4 regions of the Pantoea phytostimulans genome follow, and region 2 is predicted to be linked to each of the others. Evidence: predicted binding sites of a transcription regulator. Region 2 holds the regulator's gene; each other region holds the start of a gene.

Region 1 (4,375 bases), 760 kb from region 2:
GCAGTCAAACGACTTAAGGTACGTAACAGCGTGGATTTACCGCAGGCGTTGGGGCCAATAATCACTGTTAATTCGCCATCAGGAATGGCTACCGAGAGATTTTCGGCCACGATTTTCTTATCGTAGCCCAGCGTGAGTGTATCACCTTGTAACCTGGATGTGCCTGTCATTGGCGTCGCGCCTCCCGTATCAGTAAGGCAATCAGATAAAGTCCGCCAAGGCTGACGGTAATCACGCCAACCGGCAACTGGTAAGGCAAGAAAAAGTGCTGTGCGGCGTAATCTGCTGCCGTCAGCAATAGCGCGCCACACAATGCCGCCAGCGGCAAAGCGCCTTTCACGCCGCCCGACAAACGGCGGGCAATTTGCGGTGCCAACAGGGCGATAAACGAGATAGGTCCCACCAATGCAGTAGACGCGGCCGTTAGCACTACGCCGATCAACATCAGCCAGATGCGGCTGCGTTCGACCGGCACGCCCAGCGCACAAGCGGTATCGTCACCCATTTCCAGCAGGCGCATGCGCCGTGCTAATAAGGCGGTTGCTACCATTGCCAACAGCAATACGAGGATAACAGGCGTCGTTTTGGCCCAGGTAATGCCGTTGAGCGATCCGGCGCTCCATAAACCGGCGCTGAGTGCGGCTTCCAGCGAAGCGCTGATGATCAGCCAGCTGTTCAGCGCCATTAATAGGGCGCGCACGCTGATTCCGACAATGATTAACCGAAAGGTATCAACACCGTTTCGCCAGGCAAACAGATACACCACGCCAGCAGTGATCAAGCCACCCAGCAGCGCGGCCAACGTCATGCCTTCGATGTTCTGTTGAAACAGCACCAGCGCCACCAATACGCCGCTGTAAGCGCCAGTGTTAAAGCCGAGAATATCGGGACTGCCCAGCGGATTGCGCAGAAGAGACTGGAAAATCGCGCCGCTGACGCCAAGTGCCGCGCCAATCAACAGCGCCATCAACACGCGTGGCATGCGCCATTCGATCACGATTAACTGGATATTGCGTGCTGCATCGCCATTAATCACTTGCCACAGCTGCTCAGCGGAAATCGGTAAGGTCCCGCGCGTTACGCCTAAAAAGGCCAGCAACAGGCACGCGACCAGCAGGACAATGCTGTTGATCATCATCCGACTCATATTTGCCCTCTTCCCAGTTTGCGTCGTACTAACACAATCAACATGGGTGCGCCAAGAATCGCGGTAACAATCGAAACACGCAGTTCACCCGGTACCGCTATGCGGCCCAGAATATCGGCAGCGAGCAGCAGGCAAGGCGTCATCAATAAAGTAGCCGGCAGCAGCCAGCGGTGATCGTTGCCCACCAGCCAGCGCGCTAAATGAGGCGTCATCAATCCAACGAACGCAATCGGCCCAACGGCAGCGGTTGCTGCCCCGCTGAGCAGCGCAATTGCCAGCAGTCCAAACAGTTGCGTGCGTGCCACGCGCGTGCCCAGCGCGGTCGCCATATCACCGCCCATGCTCAGGCTATTTAAGGATCGTGCCAGAAGCAGCGCCACGGCACAGCCAATCACAACCGCAGGAAAGGTGGTTTTCAGGACAGAGAAGTTGCGGATATCGAGCGAGCCGCTGTGCCAAAAGCGCAGATGATCGTAGATTTCAGGATTCAGCAGCGATAAGCCGGAGGTCAAGCCTTCAAGCACTGCGCCGAGCGCCACGCCCGCCAGCGTCAGGCGAACCGGGTTCACGCGGCCGCCGCCGAGCGCGCCCGTTAAGGCCACCAGCAAAGAGGCGATCAGCGCACCGGCAAAAGCAAAGCCGAGCCAGTCCAGCGGTGAATCTGCGCCAAACAGCGCTATGCCAATCACCACGGCAAAGCCCGCGCCAGCGTTGACCCCCAGAATACCGGGATCGGCGAGCGGATTACGCGTCAGGCTCTGCATCAAAGCGCCAGCAATGCCCAGCGCAATTCCCGCTAATAAGCCCGCCAGGGTTCGCGGCAAGCGCGCATCACGTACTATTACGCAGTCGGCGCTGGTGCAGCTTGAAAACAGCGCGTGCGTGACATCATGTAAAGCAATAGATTTTGCTCCCAGCATTAAACTGAGCGCAAGAAGCAGCAACAGCAGCATCCCTGAACCTGCTATCGCACGGAGTTGGCGCATAACGTTTTAAACCTTCACTGATCAACGACACTGCGGGCAAGCCACTTTGATAATGATACTTATTATCGTTATTACTCGTATTTTTGTATGTTACCATGACTTATTCACTCAATGACGAGGAAAATCGGCGTTTATAGGCGATGAAATGAACAAACCCTCCTACTTTATCGATCTCAGCCTGCTTAAAACACATCCCGCTTTTCGCGCCGTGTTTATTGCTCGCTTTATCTCCATTGTTTCGCTCGGCATGCTAGCCGTTGCCGTTCCGGTACAAATTCAACAACTCACCCATTCGCCGCTGTTGGTCGGGTTATCCGTCACGTTGGCAGGCGCGGGAATGTTTATCGGCCTGCTTACCGGTGGCGTATTAGCCGATCGCTATGAACGTCGTCGTCTTATTCTGTTTGCCCGCTCCACCTGCGGCTTGGGTTTTGTCGCGCTGTGCATTAATGCGCTGCTGCCTGAACCTTCGGTAATCGCGGTCTTTGCGCTGGGATTGTGGGACGGCTTTTTTGGCGCGATTGGCGTAACGGCGCTGCTGGCCGCCACGCCCGCGCTGGTAGGCCGTGAAAACATCATGAAAGCGGGCGCGATTACTATGTTAACAGTGCGCTTTGGCTCTATTCTTTCGCCAGCCATTGCAGGATTAGTGATTGCCCACGGCAGCGTCGCCTGGAATTATGGGTTAGCCGCTTTCGGTACGCTACTGACGGTGTTAACGCTGTTGAGATTACCGGCGTTATCTCCGCCGCCTCAGCCGCGAGAACATCCGCTTAAAGCCTTAGCCACCGGCGTGCAATTTCTGTTTGCCAGCCCGATTGTCGGCATGGTTGCGCTGATTGGGGCGTTGGTCACGTTAGCCAGCGCGGTACGGGTGCTTTATCCATCGTTGGCACCGCATTGGCAGGTTGACCTTGATCAGCTCGGGCTGATGTATGCCGCCGTGCCGCTCGGCGCTGCCGTAGGCGCGCTAACCAGCGGGCGACTGACCCATTCGTCGCGTCCGGGTCTCTTAGTATTAGCCAGCGCGATTGCAGCCTTTATCGCCCTCGGCTTGTTTAGCCTGATGCCACGCTTTGAATTGGGGTTGGTTTGTTTGGTGGCGTTTGGCTACTTCAGCGCGATCAACAGCCTGGTACAGTACGCGATGATCCAAACCTTGACGCCGGATGCGCTGTTAGGTCGCATTAATAGCTTGTGGACGGCGCAGAACGTCACAGGCGATGCAATAGGCGCTGCCATCCTTGGTTCAATGGGTTCTTTGCTGCTGCCGCAACAGGCGGCAAGCCTGTTTGGTTTTGCTGCCGCGCTGTTGGGTGTGCTGATGTGGTTGGTAATGGGACAGTTGCGACGTTATCAACCGCCAGCGCCAAAGCTGGCGGAACAAAGCTTATGATTTAACAAACAGCTGCTCAAGACGCGTCAGCAGGTTGCTGGCGCTGTAATAATCGAGGCGAAACGTGTCCAGACCTAGCGCATAGACCTGCTTTTTTTCTACCGCAGGCGTTTGCTTCAGGAACGGATTATTCATCACCGCATGGGCGGTTTTATCCTCGGCGGCAAACAGCATGTAACTGTTGCCGTTTAGGCCAGCCGCCAGGTTTTCACCCGATAACTGAATAATGTCTTTGCGCTGCCCCATGCTGTGCCCTTGCTGAATATTGACTGGCGGCGTCGCCAGCGTGAAACCCAACTGTTGCAGCAATTTGCCCTGCGCAGATTCAGCAGTCCACAGATTTACCGCGCGCCCATCTCCGTTCCACACCATGGCAGAAACAGGTTGTGGTGGCAGCGTTAATTTACTTTTCAGCGCGTTTTCATGATCGTCAAAAGCTTTGACGCGCGCCGCTGCCTGGGCTTCGTGCCCGGTCGCTTCACCCAAAACACCCACCAGCTGCTGCCAGCTTTTATCGTCATAATTCACCACCAACACCGGCGCGATGGCTGAAAGCTGATCAACCAGCTTGATGGCTGAATCATTGCCTGTTGCACTGACGACGATCAGATCAGGCGCTTCAGCGGCGATCGCTTCTGCACTGGGTTCGCCAATGTATAAACGTTTTACCCCGCGCTGTTTTGCGACATCGCCCCACTGACGAAAGAAACCTTGTGCATCAGCGAGTCGACTATTAGGTGCTGTCGCGCCGCTGGCGATCACTGGTGCATCAATCGCCAATAAAGAACCGGTGAGCGTGACGCTGGTGGAAACAATGCGCGTGGGCGCCTGCTGCAAAGTAATACT
Region 2 (4,375 bases):
GCCTGAAAAGGTGAATCCATGATAACCTAAGCTTAGGTCTCAAACTTAAGAACTTTGCCATGATTTTGAACGCCCGTCTGCAAACTGAACAATCTACTGTTGATTCCCAGCCCATCCTGCTTATTCATGGACTTTTTGGTAGCCTTGATAACCTTGGCGTGCTGGCGCGTGGATTAAAGGATGATCGTCCTCTCATCCAGGTTGATGTCCGTAATCATGGCATGTCGCCGCGCTCTGAGGAGATGAACTACGCTGTAATGGCGCAGGATATGTTTGACACGCTGGATGCGCATGGTATCGATCGCGTTTCTGTCATAGGTCACTCTATGGGCGGCAAAATAGCCATGACGATGAGCGCACTGGCTCCCGAACGCATTGAACAGTTGGTTATGATTGATATCGCTCCGGTTGATTATCAAACTCGTCGTCACGATGAAATTTTTGCTGCTATCCGGGCGGTCACAGAATCTGGCGTTAAGCTGCGCAGTGCAGCGGCTAATGTTATGCGCAACGTGATCAATGAAGAAGGCGTGATTCAGTTCATTCTCAAATCTTTTCAGGATGGAGAATGGCGTTTTAACGTGCCGGTACTGTGGGACAATTACGCGACCATTTCTGGTTGGAAAGATATTCCGGCTTGGCCACATCCTGCGTTATTCATTCGCGGCGGTGATTCTGCCTATCTGGATAATCAGTATCGCGATGCTTTACTGAAACAGTTCCCGGCAGCTCATGCACATGTGATTAGCGGAGCGGGACATTGGGTGCATGCTGAGAAACCTGATGCCGTTTTACGCAGTGTTCGTCGGTTTTTTGCGCTTTAAAAGCAATTACCTGGCGGTGAAAGTTTAGGATTGGCGTACGCGGTTAGCGTGGAGTATGATGGCGCGCTAAAAATTTGCCGACGGCTATTTCTGCCGCGGTAAGGGCCAATAATTTATAATCTGCGCAGCGTAAACGCCGCTCGCGCCCATTCAGTTTCACTAAGCCATGGCAAAAGAACACACTGACCGCACCACGCTTGATCTGTTTGCTGAGGAGCGTCGTCCCGGTCGCCCTAAAACCAGTCCGCTTTCGCGCGATGAACAGCTGCGTATAAATAAACGCAATCAACTGAAACGTGACAAAGGGCGCGGGTTACGCCGTGTCGAGCTTAAAATGAACAGTGAAGCCGTTGAAGCACTTAATACGCTGGCGGAACAGCGCAATCTCAGTCGCAGCGAATTGATTGAACAAATGTTGCTGCAACAACTCAAACTAGACTGACACGAGCAAAACGCACGCAAAAACAAATGTCACGGCTTTACAAGTTCCGCGCTTTTGTCACGTCTGCTATTATTCGCAGAAATGTGCTGTTTTAGCACACATCTCATCATCAGGATTTAAGAGGTTATTTTACCCATGGCACTCGTAGGCATCTTCTTTGGCAGCGATACCGGCAACACCGAAAACATTGCAAAAATGATCCAGAAACAGCTGGGTAAAGACGTTGCGGAAGTGCATGACATCGCGAAAAGCACCAAAGAAGATCTGGCAGCGTTTGATATCTTGCTGCTGGGCATCCCAACCTGGTATTACGGCGAAGCGCAGTGCGACTGGGATGATTTCTTCCCAACGCTGGAAGAGATCGACTTCAACGGCAAATTAGTCGCGTTGTTTGGTTGTGGCGATCAGGAAGATTACGCAGAGTATTTCTGTGACGCGATGGGCACCATTCGTGACATTATCGAACCTAATGGCGCAGTGATTGTTGGACACTGGCCGACTGAAGGCTATCACTTTGAAGCCTCCAAAGGCTTGGCCGATGATAAAAACTTCTTGGGTTTAGCGATTGATGAAGATCGCCAGCCAGAATTGACCAACGAACGCGTTGAAAAATGGGTTAAGCAGATTTTTGATGAGCTACAGCTCAAAGAGATTATCGAAGCTTAATGCTTACTGATTCGATGTGGGCGCTGGCTCACATCGAATCAGTGGAAATTCCTATAGAAATAATAGCCACATTTTTTTAACTTTCTTCGTTTAATCTGTAGAATACCCCTATCGGTCATCCGCTTATTTCTCTGGATATGAGATGAGGCTGAACGAAATGTTAACAGACCTCTGTAGAAATCCTCCCCGGCTCGGTAAATTCCTCACAGCTAATGGTGATTTCCAGCATTTCACTCGGTTTTCATTTCGTTGCTTCGGTTCTATAATGAGACGCAAATGAGAATGGGTGTAGATCGACATTCAAGGCCAAGCGCCACAAAAGTGATTAAAGTAACAGGACAAAATCCGCATGACTGACAACAATACCGCATTAAAGAAGGCTGGCCTGAAAGTCACGCTGCCCAGACTTAAAATTCTGGAAGTGCTTCAGGAACCTGAATGCCATCACGTCAGCGCGGAAGATTTATACAAACGCCTGATTGATATGGGCGAAGAGATTGGTCTGGCAACGGTTTATCGCGTATTAAACCAGTTTGATGATGCTGGCATTGTAACCCGTCATAACTTTGAAGGCGGCAAGTCTGTTTTTGAGTTGACGCAACAGCATCACCACGATCACCTGATTTGCCTGGATTGCGGCAAAGTGATTGAGTTCAGCGATGAGTCGATTGAAACGCGCCAGCATGAAATCGCTACCCGCCATGGCATCAAATTATCCAACCATAGCTTGTATCTTTACGGTCACTGCTCACTGGGTGATTGTCGCGAAGACGAAACGCTTCACGACAAGTAAGTTGCTCTGCACTGATATGAAAAAGCCGGTTTATAACCGGCTTTTTTTGCGTCTGAATCTCAGGCAACGAGCGTTTCCTGCAAGTAGCGCCAACGCGGAATCGAGGTGCTGCAATCTAAAATCGCCAGTGAAATGCGGCTCTGATTTTGACCGTTCATCATTTGCAATTCACGATATTGAATGATGACTTCATTTTCTTGCTCAGAAATCACCACATGCTCACTGGTCGCAATACGCATCCCTTCACGCTGTCCTTGCAGCTGAAGAAAAAGCGCTTCAGTTTCGTTCAAATTCAGTTGCCTTCCCTGCGGCGTCACCATACAAAAGTCGGGATGAAAGTGCGAAAGCAGAAGATGAAAGCTATCATCCGCGGTCGCTGTGTTATTGAAAATACGTTCAATTAGCTGATGTAATACCACGACACTGTGTTTAGCTTCCTGGGCGAGAACGGTCATTTTTTTTCCTTTTTTAACCCGCATAGCAACGCTTGAGAGCGCTTAGCCTACCTGAAAAAAAGCAATTCACACCTTGTAATTGATTAATTTTACTAAACTAAGATTTCTCCCAGATATGCTTGCAGGGTCAATTTGATGTAAAGCAGCATATCTGGTTGTATTGACAGGAATCGCAGTAATAAAAAAGGGCGATTAATCGCCCTTTTGTTTTTTTATCGTGTCGGTAATCGAAATTTTTAATCGCCGATTTTTGCCCAGGTATCACGCAATCCCACAGTGCGGTTAAACACTAGTTGTGAAGGCGTTGAATACACGCTGTCAGCACAGAAATATCCTTCACGCTCAAACTGATAAGGTGAGGTCACTTCAGCATTTCGTAGGCCAGGTTCGACAAAACCGTGTTTTATTTCCAACGAATTTGGGTTGATGGCAGCAAGAAAATCTTCTGCCGCACCAGGATTCGGTACGCTGAACAAACGGTCGTAAAGTCGGAATTCGGCAGGTAGCGCATGCTCAGCAGAAACCCAATGAATCACGCCTTTAACTTTGCGGCCATCAGCAGGATCTTTACTTAACGTGTCCACATCGCACGTGCAATAAATGCAAGTGATATTGCCGTCTTCATCCTTTGCTACACGCTCAGCGCGAATCACATAAGCATTACGCAGGCGTACTTCTTTACCCAGCACCAAACGCTTGTACTGCTTGTTCGCCTCTTCTCGGAAGTCAGCACGATCGATCCAAATTTCACGGCTAAACGGAGCTTCGCGCGTGCCCATTTCTGGCTTGTTTGGATGATTTGGCATAGTGATAATTTCGTTATGGCCCGCAGGCAAATTCTCAATCACCACTTTTAAAGGATCCAACACCGCCATAGCACGAGGTGCATTTTCATTCAGATCGTCACGAATACACGATTCCAGCGAAGCCATCTCAACGATATTGTCTTGTTTGGTCACGCCAATACGACGGCAGAACTCACGAATAGAGCCCGCCGTGTAACCGCGACGACGCAGGCCTGAAACGGTCAGCATGCGCGGATCGTCCCAGCCTTCTACATGCTTTTCACTGACTAATTGCGTCAGCTTACGCTTCGACATCACTGCATATTCCAGATTCAGACGTGAAAACTCGTACTGACGTGGATGAACTGGAATAGTAATGTTATCCAAAACCCAGTCATACAAACGACGGT
Region 3 (4,375 bases), 590 kb from region 2:
AGTTCGATGCGCATACGGTCAGCATCATCGCCATTAGCTACAACATCGCAGCCATGCTAGGCGGTATTTGCTTTGGTGCGTTGTCGGAACGTATTGGCCGTAAAAAAGCGATTATTCTGGCGTCCTTTCTGGCATTACCCGTGTTGCCGCTCTGGGCTTTTTCCAGCGGTTCATGGGCCATTGGCGCCGGTGCGTTTTTAATGCAGTTCATGGTGCAGGGCGCGTGGGGCGTAGTGCCCACTTACCTGACGGAACTGGTTCCCGCTAATGCACGCGCGGTGCTGCCAGGCTTTGTTTATCAGTTAGGTAATTTGATTGCTTCAGTAAATGCCACGCTGCAATCACGTCTTGCCGAAGCGCACAGCGGCAATTACGGATTGGGCATGGCGATAGTGGCGGGTACGGTGGCGATATTGATCTGCGTACTGGTGGCATTTGGCCGCGAAACGCGCGGCATTGAGATTTCAGGTGCGCCAGCGAAAGCGTCCCCTTAACGTGCTTCGCACACGTCCACCCATTTCGCCGCAGTAAGATCGGCCATTTGCTGTGGCGTAATACGCACGGCGCTATGGATGGCGCCCGCTGCCGGTAGCACTTCATCGAAGCTGCGCAGCGACACATCACAATAAACGGTGAGCGGGTTTTCCAGGCCAAATGGGCAAACGCCGCCAACCGGATGCCCGGTCCAGTTGATCACTTCATCCACGCTTAACATGCGTGCTTTAGCGCCTAGCGCCGCTTTCAGTTTGCGATTATCAAGCCGTGCATCGCCGCACGTAACAATCAAAACTACTTCACCTTTGACTTTCAAGGACAACGTTTTGGCAATTTGCCCTGGCGCAACGCCATGAGCGCGTGCAGCCATATCTACCGTGGCGGTGCTTTCTGCCATCTCAATAATGTCAATTTCAGGGGCGTGTTCGGCAAAGAACTGGCGGACCGACTCCAGACTCATCTTACTCTCCAGGCTAATCGAAGGCATAAAAACTGCCATAAGCCAGGAAAGCTGTAAACGAGATAAAGAGAGAATTCGTAACAGAATGCGCAGGAATCAGGTTGGATTTAGGGTGCAGTTACCACATTGCTCAACATCAGGAATGCGGTAGCGCTGACAGCAACTGCGACGCACCATCTGACCATTACGCGGCAGCATGGTGCGATAGAGCGGATTATCGCTACCATCCAGCAGGCGGCTGGTAAAAAACAGCGCTTGTTCAAGCTGTAACACCACATGCTCTTCCAACTGGGTTTTCAACTCACCAAGAAACCAGGAGAAAGAGAAACCCATGTTATTCCAGATGAGCCTTGCGTTGATGTCACCGTGCTGAGCAATGCCATTCACCACAGGAATCAGGTGTTGCTGAATGAGTCGATCAATACGCTGTTGCGCATTGAGATAGTGCGCGTCTTCATCTTCCTGCACATCAATCCAAAAGGTGCAGGGATAACCGTTTTCATGAAACGCCACGCGTATGTGCTCTACAGAACAGTCTAGCGCGCGCGGTTCAAGTAATAGCGCCAGCATCAGCGGTGGCAACAGCAGGCCAAAGTACCACTGCGCCCACAGGGATTGCACCGGCTTGGCTTCACGAACGGCCTCAGGATGATTGCGATAGAGATAATCACTGTAACGCTGGGTAAGCAGGATAAACGCATCGGAAGAGGACCATTCCGCTAACGTCATCGTTGGCGTGGTGGGCTGTCCAAACTTAATCACTTCCAGCATGTAGCTACGCTGCGTGCGCATCAGCTCATGTAAAACATCCGCCAGCGACTGATGATTTTGCATGAAAATCACCGGTTGGGTGCTAAAACGATGTTGCTGTTCAGATACAGTTGCCATGCCAACTCGCAGCGGAAAGTGGAGATAAGAAAGCAAATGATAATCGTTATTGATTCTATCTACAAGCTGAGTGAGCGTGCTGGATATTCTGTTTAATTTGTCGCGTTTAATTAAGTCGTTAATAGGAACTTATAGGGCAGAATAGTGCAAGCGATGGATAAAGCAATATTATTGCCCTCCATCGCCGCATTAATTAATGTGCTTCACTGGATGATATGACATTGGATTTCGGTAAATCCTCCCAGGCAAGAATTGTATTTCTTCCCTGATTCTTCGCCACATATAACGCACGGTCAGCGTTCGCAACAGCCTGATCAAATTCGTTATCATAGATAGGCGCAATCCCGGCGCTAATAGTAACGTGAGTAGAAACACGTTCGTTAAAGCGATGAGGAATTTCTAAATCCACCACATACTGACGAATTCTTTCAGCCAGTTTCATGGCTATCGAGGCATTTACGTTGGTCATTAATACCAAAAACTCTTCACCGCCGTAGCGTGTGACTACATCACGCGAGCGTACTGCATCACGAATCGCTATTGAAACGCGTGCCAGCGCCTGATCGCCCATCGCATGACCGTAATTATCGTTGTAGGCTTTGAAATGATCGATATCCAGTAACAGCACATAATGGCTGCCAGCATGATTATCCAGAATATTGTCTAAACGGTTTTTTAGCCCGCGTCGGTTATACAAACCCGTCAGCGGATCGAGCATGCTGAGATCGCTAAAATTCTCTTTTTCTTCATAAAGTTGGTGCATCAATCGCAGGGTGAAGTGATCGGTGCGACGTCGCATCAGATGCTGCAAGGAGAAGCCGATCAACGGCAGGGCGATGGTCAATAAAATCAATGCAAGGTGTTCGCCATTGTCCAGCAGCAGCACGGTTAACACCGGCGGCGTGATATTCAGACAGAAAGCCAGCAGATAATCACTCAAGGCGATGGCGCTAATGAAGAACACGCTCAACAAGCTGATGATCAAAAAGCTGCCATCAAAATAAAAAACCAGATGGTAGCGATAGTTAATATGCCAGGCCCACAAGGCGCCAAGAATAAAAGCAACAGGATTTAATAGCGGTAATTTTAGTTTTGGCTTGATTAAATACAGGGCTAACAACGCTGCGCTTAAAAGCGTAACGAGGATAACCGGCAGCGTCATTTCACTTTTCGCCAGGCCTATCATCGGTGCCAGACAAAATAGCGACACGGCGATATTTAAAAATAATAAAAGCATCAGCGATAGCCGATATTTGCTGTGTTTCAATTCATCATAAGATTGTATTTTCATTATAAGTACTCTTGACGGCCCTGAAATACCAAAGCGCAAGCCGGCAGAAAATATTCTGCGACGGACAATAAACAAATTATTGCTGTGTTCTAAAGAGAGTTATCGGCCGCAATTTAGCATTTTCCAACTGGTCTGTCATCTTCCCGGCCAGGCAAAGTAAAAACAGGCTGCAGGAAGAGAATAATTGTCATATGATAATGGGAATGCTTATCATTTGAGGGGTTGGGCAATGGTTATGGCGATGGTTGCCGCCTGCGGTTTGTGGGGATTCAGCTGGATGATGGGGAAAAAACTGGATAGTGCGTGGGGAATATTGTTGCCCTGCGCAGCGCTGCCAATATTTGCGCTGTGGGAACCGAACTTTAGCCAATGGCGAATCGTAATGATTGTAGCGCTACTGCTGACAGTGGTGATGTTATTTAATCGTCACCTGCGTCATTACCTGCTGTTGCCATCTTGCCTGGCATTAGCCGGTGGATTAGCCGCAGTTTCAGTGAATTTTCACGCGGTATGATTGTTTAGCGTTGGGAATAGCGGGAAGTACAACAGAAAGGAGGACAACGTTGGTGCGAAGAGAGGGACTTGAACCCTCACGTCCGTTAAGACACTAACACCTGAAGCTAGCGCGTCTACCAATTCCGCCACCTTCGCATCGCGTTGTCTTTTCATATCACCGCATTGGTGCGAAGAGAGGGACTTGAACCCTCACGTCCGTTAAGACACTAACACCTGAAGCTAGCGCGTCTACCAATTCCGCCACCTTCGCGCAGTGCTGTGCGATATGAAATATGTGATTTTGGTGCGAAGAGAGGGACTTGAACCCTCACGTCCGTTAAGACACTAACACCTGAAGCTAGCGCGTCTACCAATTCCGCCACCTTCGCATACCCGTAACACTTGATAGTATTACAACCACGGAGGCGCATTTTAGAGATTTTACCCATTGCGTCAATAGATATTTCACGGTGATGAAACGATCGCTGCAAAAAGCAACGTTTTCACCACCGCAAAAGCAAAGTTAACGCAAAAACAGGTTTTTAACGGGCTTTCGCACCGCGACCGTAAACGGCACGATAAACTTTGAAACGGCCGGTTTGTGCCAGCACTTCATGGTTGCCAAACGTTTCGTCTAACACCTGTGGATAGGGCAGGAATGCATTGGCAACAATACGTAACTCTCCGCCGCTGTTAAGGTGTTTTACCGCACCGCGAATCAAGGTTTGTGCGGCGTCCAGGCTGGT
Region 4 (4,375 bases), 750 kb from region 2:
ATCGCGAACCGGGCCAGAAGCGAGCTGATGCGTGACGCCTTCAATGCCAGCGAAATCCAGCTGGTAATCGAACATTTTGAGATTGATCACCGGGCCATAAAGCGGATCGGTATCGCCAAGGCGACCCAGATCGCGCTGCACCTGCTCAGCATCAAAGCGTTGGTGACGGCGCATCTTTTTTACTTCTTTCGCGAGCTGCGTCGCCAGTGTGATCAAAGGTTGTGTCGGATCGTAATGCACTGCCATCGGCAGCACATTGATCACCGGGCCGGTGGCGCACAGCGCGGCCGATCCGATACGGCGCATAAAAATAAAGCCAGCGGCAAAATCATGTTGTCCGCTCAGGCGTGCCAGCCAGAGCGCGACCAGCGCAAAAGCGGTATCCGCGGCGTTGAGATTATGTTGCTGCGTATGTGACAACAACGTCTGGAAAGAAGGGCGATCCAGCGCCAGTTCCAGACGCAGCAGATCGGTGCTGGCACTTTGCCCTGCCAGCGGCTGTGCGGCCAGCGAGGCGGGTGGCGGAAGCTGAGCCCCTTTTTCCCGCCAGAATTCACGGTCGCGCTGCCAGGTCGCCGATTGCTGGTAACGCTGATACTCCTCAACCACTTCACTGAATGGCACAAACGGCGTGGGTTCCGGCGCTTCGTTACGTTGCCCAGCGGTATAAAGATTGGCGATACGACGCGTCAAAGCGGTAAAGCTAAAACCATCAACAACCAGATGATGATAGCGCTGATACCAATACCAATGCTGATCGCCAATACGCATCAGGCTGTGATGCCACAAGGGCGCACCGCTTAACACACGCAAATCGCCAGACATATCCTGATGCATCAAGGCGCGAGCCGCTGCTGCGGGATCGGTTTCGTGACGTAAATCGATGACATTGGGTTCACTAAAGGTCTGTGGAGAAGACCACTGCTGTGGCTCGCCATCTTGCTCGCCAAACGCCATATTCAGCGTATCCGCTTCTTTCATGCCAGCGACAATGGCCTTGGCCAGCATGGCACTGTTTAGCTCGCCGCGCAGCTCAACAAAATGTGCGACCGCGTAAGCGTTGTGGTGTTTCGACAGCTGATCGGCAATCCAGATGCCAGGCTGCGCAGCGACCAGCGGCAGAGTGATATGTTCAGTAAGATTTCGGCTCATCAAGGTTTCAGACATCGTCGCTCCGGTTTGGGTTTTCGGTAACCGGACGGATGTCGTGCCAGTTTTCGTTTAACCAATGCAGGCAGGCTGCTTGCGGTTGCGGGCCGAATACGGTTTGCCATCCTGCGGGAATCGCATTGAAGGCGGGCCATAAACTGTATTGTTGCTGCGCATTTTTTAGCACATGACAATCCTGCTGGGGATCGTCAAATGGGTTGAGATGTTGCATGTCTGTCTCCTGCTCATAAAAGGCGAGCGAGATAAGCGGATTACCGGTGTTGCCACATTGCTTTCAGTCCATTCAGCAGGCCACCGCGCCAGCACAGCGCATCGTGACCGCCTTCGACCGGGTGATAGTCGACCTGATGTCCACATTGAGTCAGGTCACTTTGAAGTTGTTGATTTGCTGCCAATATCAGGCGCTCGCGCTTGCCCGCTTCCAGGTAAAAACGGCGCGGTGGCGCAGCCAATAAACCTTGCTGCAATTGCTGTGGCAGCCAGCCGTTGGCCTTACCGCGTTCTGGCCACCAAAAGGAACCCGATAAGCTGACGGCGGCACCAAAGGTTTCTGGCCAGCTCAACGTGGCGTAAACCGATGAGAGGCCGCCGAAGCTTTGTCCGACAATAACCGTGTCAGCCGCTTCATGAGAATAGGCGGCCCATTGCTGTATTTGGGGCAGCAGCTCCTCTTGAATCGCCAGCCAAAAGTCGGCGTTACAAGGGAGTTCCTGGGTGCGGTGCTCGCGATCAATGATATCAATCATCACATAGACCGCAGCAGGCAACTCGCCCGCATCGGTAAGCTGCTGTAACGGGCCCGCAACAGGCATGGTATGTGCCCAAAACTGGCCATCTAAAAGCAGCGCCAACGGACGGTGTTCAACAGACGTATCGCCTGTGGTGTAGAGCCAAATTGAGCGTTCATTGCCCAGCCGTTCACTGCGCCAGATGTGATGCTGCAACGGCAGTATTGGCGCAAGGCCTTCATCAACGGCGCGCCAGACATCCTGATTCGGTGAGTGCGGCAGATGCAGCGGAGAAACGCCCATGCCGCGTCCACCTGACCAACCTCGCAAAGGATTGAGCGAATCGATTTGTGCCGTAGGGAATTTATCGCGCCACCAGTTGCGTAGCGTATGCATGTCGGGCTGCCCCTGAAAGGCATCAGCCTGATCATCGGGCATCAGGCAATAGCTGCCGCGCCAGGTTGCAGGCAAGGTGGTTTGCCAGAACCAGACATCGGTCTCAGGAATGCGCGCTAAAGAGGGGGGAGCAGCTTGCTGATGGTGATCGGTCACGCCGGTAATATTGATCCAGACCCGCTGAGTTGATGACTGTGATTCATCACCTTGCGGGTCGCGCCAAAAAAACGTGACGTTGCAATCACCGGTTTCACTGGCCTCAACGAAGGGAATACCACGTTGTTGTTGTTCTTGCCACCAGCCTTCACTTCCGGTCATTTCATTTAACCACGTCATATACACCATCAGCCGATCACTGCACGTTGTTACTTTCATGAATGTTATGAATAATACTATTGATAATTATTTGCATTTGCAATAGGGTGTTTCCGCTCTACGGGGAGCGCGCGCGTTCCGTCTACCGCATCTGCTCTAATGAAGAGACGATGTTCTCCAAAGGACGGCCCGGTTAGATCTGGAATGCGTTGCAGGCAAGGTAAATACCTTTCACCGGCGCGCCAGCAGTTGCAATGCTGTTGGCAATCCAGGAAATAAAAAATGAAGAAATTATCACGGCTTTCATTAGCCATTTTGCTTGAAATCGGTTTAGCCGCATCTTTTGTTCCCGCAGCGATTGCCGCGGAAACCACCTCTGAATCAAACACATCCAGCGAAGATAACGCATCCACTGACGGTAGTAATGGCACGCTGGTGGTCAATGCAGCAGAACAGACGCTGCAAGCCCCAGGTGTTTCGACTATTACCGCTGACGAAATCAAAAAACGCCCGCCGGCACGTGATGTCTCTGAGATCATCCGTACCATGCCTGGCGTTAACCTCACCGGGAACTCTACCAGCGGCCAGCGCGGCAACAACCGCCAGATAGATATTCGCGGTATGGGCCCGGAAAATACTTTGATTTTGGTTGATGGCATGCCGGTTTCCAGCCGCAACTCGGTACGCCTTGGCTGGCGTGGCGAACGTGATACGCGCGGCGATACCAGCTGGGTTCCCCCTGAGATGATCGATCACATTGAAGTGATTCGCGGTCCGGCTGCGGCACGTTACGGCAACGGTGCGGCGGGCGGCGTGGTGAATATCATCACCAAGAAAGAGAGCAGTGCGTGGCACGGCTCCTGGAATACCTACTTCAATGCGCCAGAGCATAAAGAAGAAGGCTCGACCAAACGCACCAACTTCAGTTTGATGGGACCGTTAGGCGATGACTTTAGCTTTCGTCTTTATGGCGGACTCGCGAAAACTCAGGCTGATGCCCAGTTTATTAACGAAGGACATCAGTCGCTTCGCACCGGCTCTTATGCAGATACCGTGCCTGCAGGGCGTGAAGGCGTAGAAAATAAAGATATCAATGCGTTGCTGCGCTGGGCTTTCGCTCCCATGCAGGCGCTTGAATTTGAAGCGGGCTATAGCCGTCAGGGCAACCTGTATGCAGGCGATACGCAAAACACCAATACCAGTGCCTTGGTGCAGAGCAAATACGGTGAAGAAACCAACCGGTTATATCGCCAGAACTTTGCGGTGACCTGGACCGGCGCGTGGGATAACGGCATCAGCACCCGCAGCTATGCGCGGTATGAAAATACCCGCAACTCGCGCATGGACGAAGGTTTGGCGGGCGGAACAGAGGGCATTTTCTCTGATGACGGCTTCTCAACCATTCAGTTAGATGACGTGATGCTGCACAGTGAGATCAGTGTGCCGTTTGAGTTGCTGGTTAATCAAACGGCGACCTTCGGTACCGAGTGGAACCAGCAGCGCATGAAAGATGGTTCCTCTAACAGCCAGGCGCTATCGGGTGGCAATATTGACGGTTTATCTACCGGCACGCGCAGTCCTTATTCGCAGGCTGAAATCTTTTCACTGTTTGCCGAAGATAATATCGAAGTGACAGACAGCACGATGCTGACGCCAGCATTGCGCTTTGATCATCACTCGATTGTGGGTGACAACTGGAGCCCATCGCTGAATCTGTCGCAAGGTTTGGGTGATGACTTCACGCTGAAGTTAGGGATTGCGCGTGC

Evidence for each region. Region 2 encodes Fur, which represses iron uptake genes when iron is present. Its sites were predicted from a motif close to ATAATAATGAGAACNACTATCAA; they were not measured.
Region 1: a site for Fur is predicted at 2,180-2,202, ahead of fepD (Fe(3+)-siderophore ABC transporter permease). Genes of this name have one in related genera too.
Region 3: a site for Fur is predicted at 1,880-1,902, ahead of fhuF (siderophore-iron reductase FhuF). Genes of this name have one in related genera too.
Region 4: a site for Fur is predicted at 2,684-2,706, ahead of fes (enterochelin esterase). Genes of this name have one in related genera too.

Annotation. Positions count from the first base shown of each region.
Region 1 is NZ_CP173698.1:3,546,903-3,551,277, reverse strand. It holds gene ACF2G4_RS16580 (ATP-binding cassette domain-containing protein) at 1-170, opposite strand, end outside; gene fepG (iron-enterobactin ABC transporter permease) at 167-1,147, opposite strand; gene fepD (Fe(3+)-siderophore ABC transporter permease) at 1,144-2,133, opposite strand; gene entS (enterobactin transporter EntS) at 2,279-3,529, shown strand; gene fepB (Fe2+-enterobactin ABC transporter substrate-binding protein) at 3,524-4,375, opposite strand, start outside.
Region 2 is NZ_CP173698.1:315,122-319,496, reverse strand. It holds gene ybfF (esterase) at 60-824, shown strand; gene ybfE (LexA regulated protein) at 991-1,266, shown strand; gene fldA (flavodoxin FldA) at 1,402-1,932, shown strand; gene fur (ferric iron uptake transcriptional regulator) at 2,282-2,725, shown strand; gene ACF2G4_RS01500 (hypothetical protein) at 2,785-3,180, opposite strand; gene glnS (glutamine--tRNA ligase) at 3,417-4,375, opposite strand, start outside.
Region 3 is NZ_CP173698.1:3,712,936-3,717,310, forward strand. It holds gene ACF2G4_RS17225 (MFS transporter) at 1-494, shown strand, start outside; gene ACF2G4_RS17230 (YbaK/EbsC family protein) at 491-955, opposite strand; gene fhuF (siderophore-iron reductase FhuF) at 1,052-1,843, opposite strand; gene ACF2G4_RS17240 (GGDEF domain-containing protein) at 2,037-3,134, opposite strand; gene ACF2G4_RS17245 (DUF1435 domain-containing protein) at 3,364-3,648, shown strand; tRNA gene ACF2G4_RS17250 (tRNA-Leu) at 3,699-3,785, opposite strand; tRNA gene ACF2G4_RS17255 (tRNA-Leu) at 3,814-3,900, opposite strand; tRNA gene ACF2G4_RS17260 (tRNA-Leu) at 3,932-4,018, opposite strand; gene rsmC (16S rRNA (guanine(1207)-N(2))-methyltransferase RsmC) at 4,172-4,375, opposite strand, start outside.
Region 4 is NZ_CP173698.1:3,554,808-3,559,182, forward strand. It holds gene ACF2G4_RS16585 (enterobactin synthase subunit F) at 1-1,167, opposite strand, end outside; gene ACF2G4_RS16590 (MbtH family protein) at 1,160-1,381, opposite strand; gene fes (enterochelin esterase) at 1,422-2,639, opposite strand; gene ACF2G4_RS16600 (TonB-dependent siderophore receptor) at 2,892-4,375, shown strand, end outside.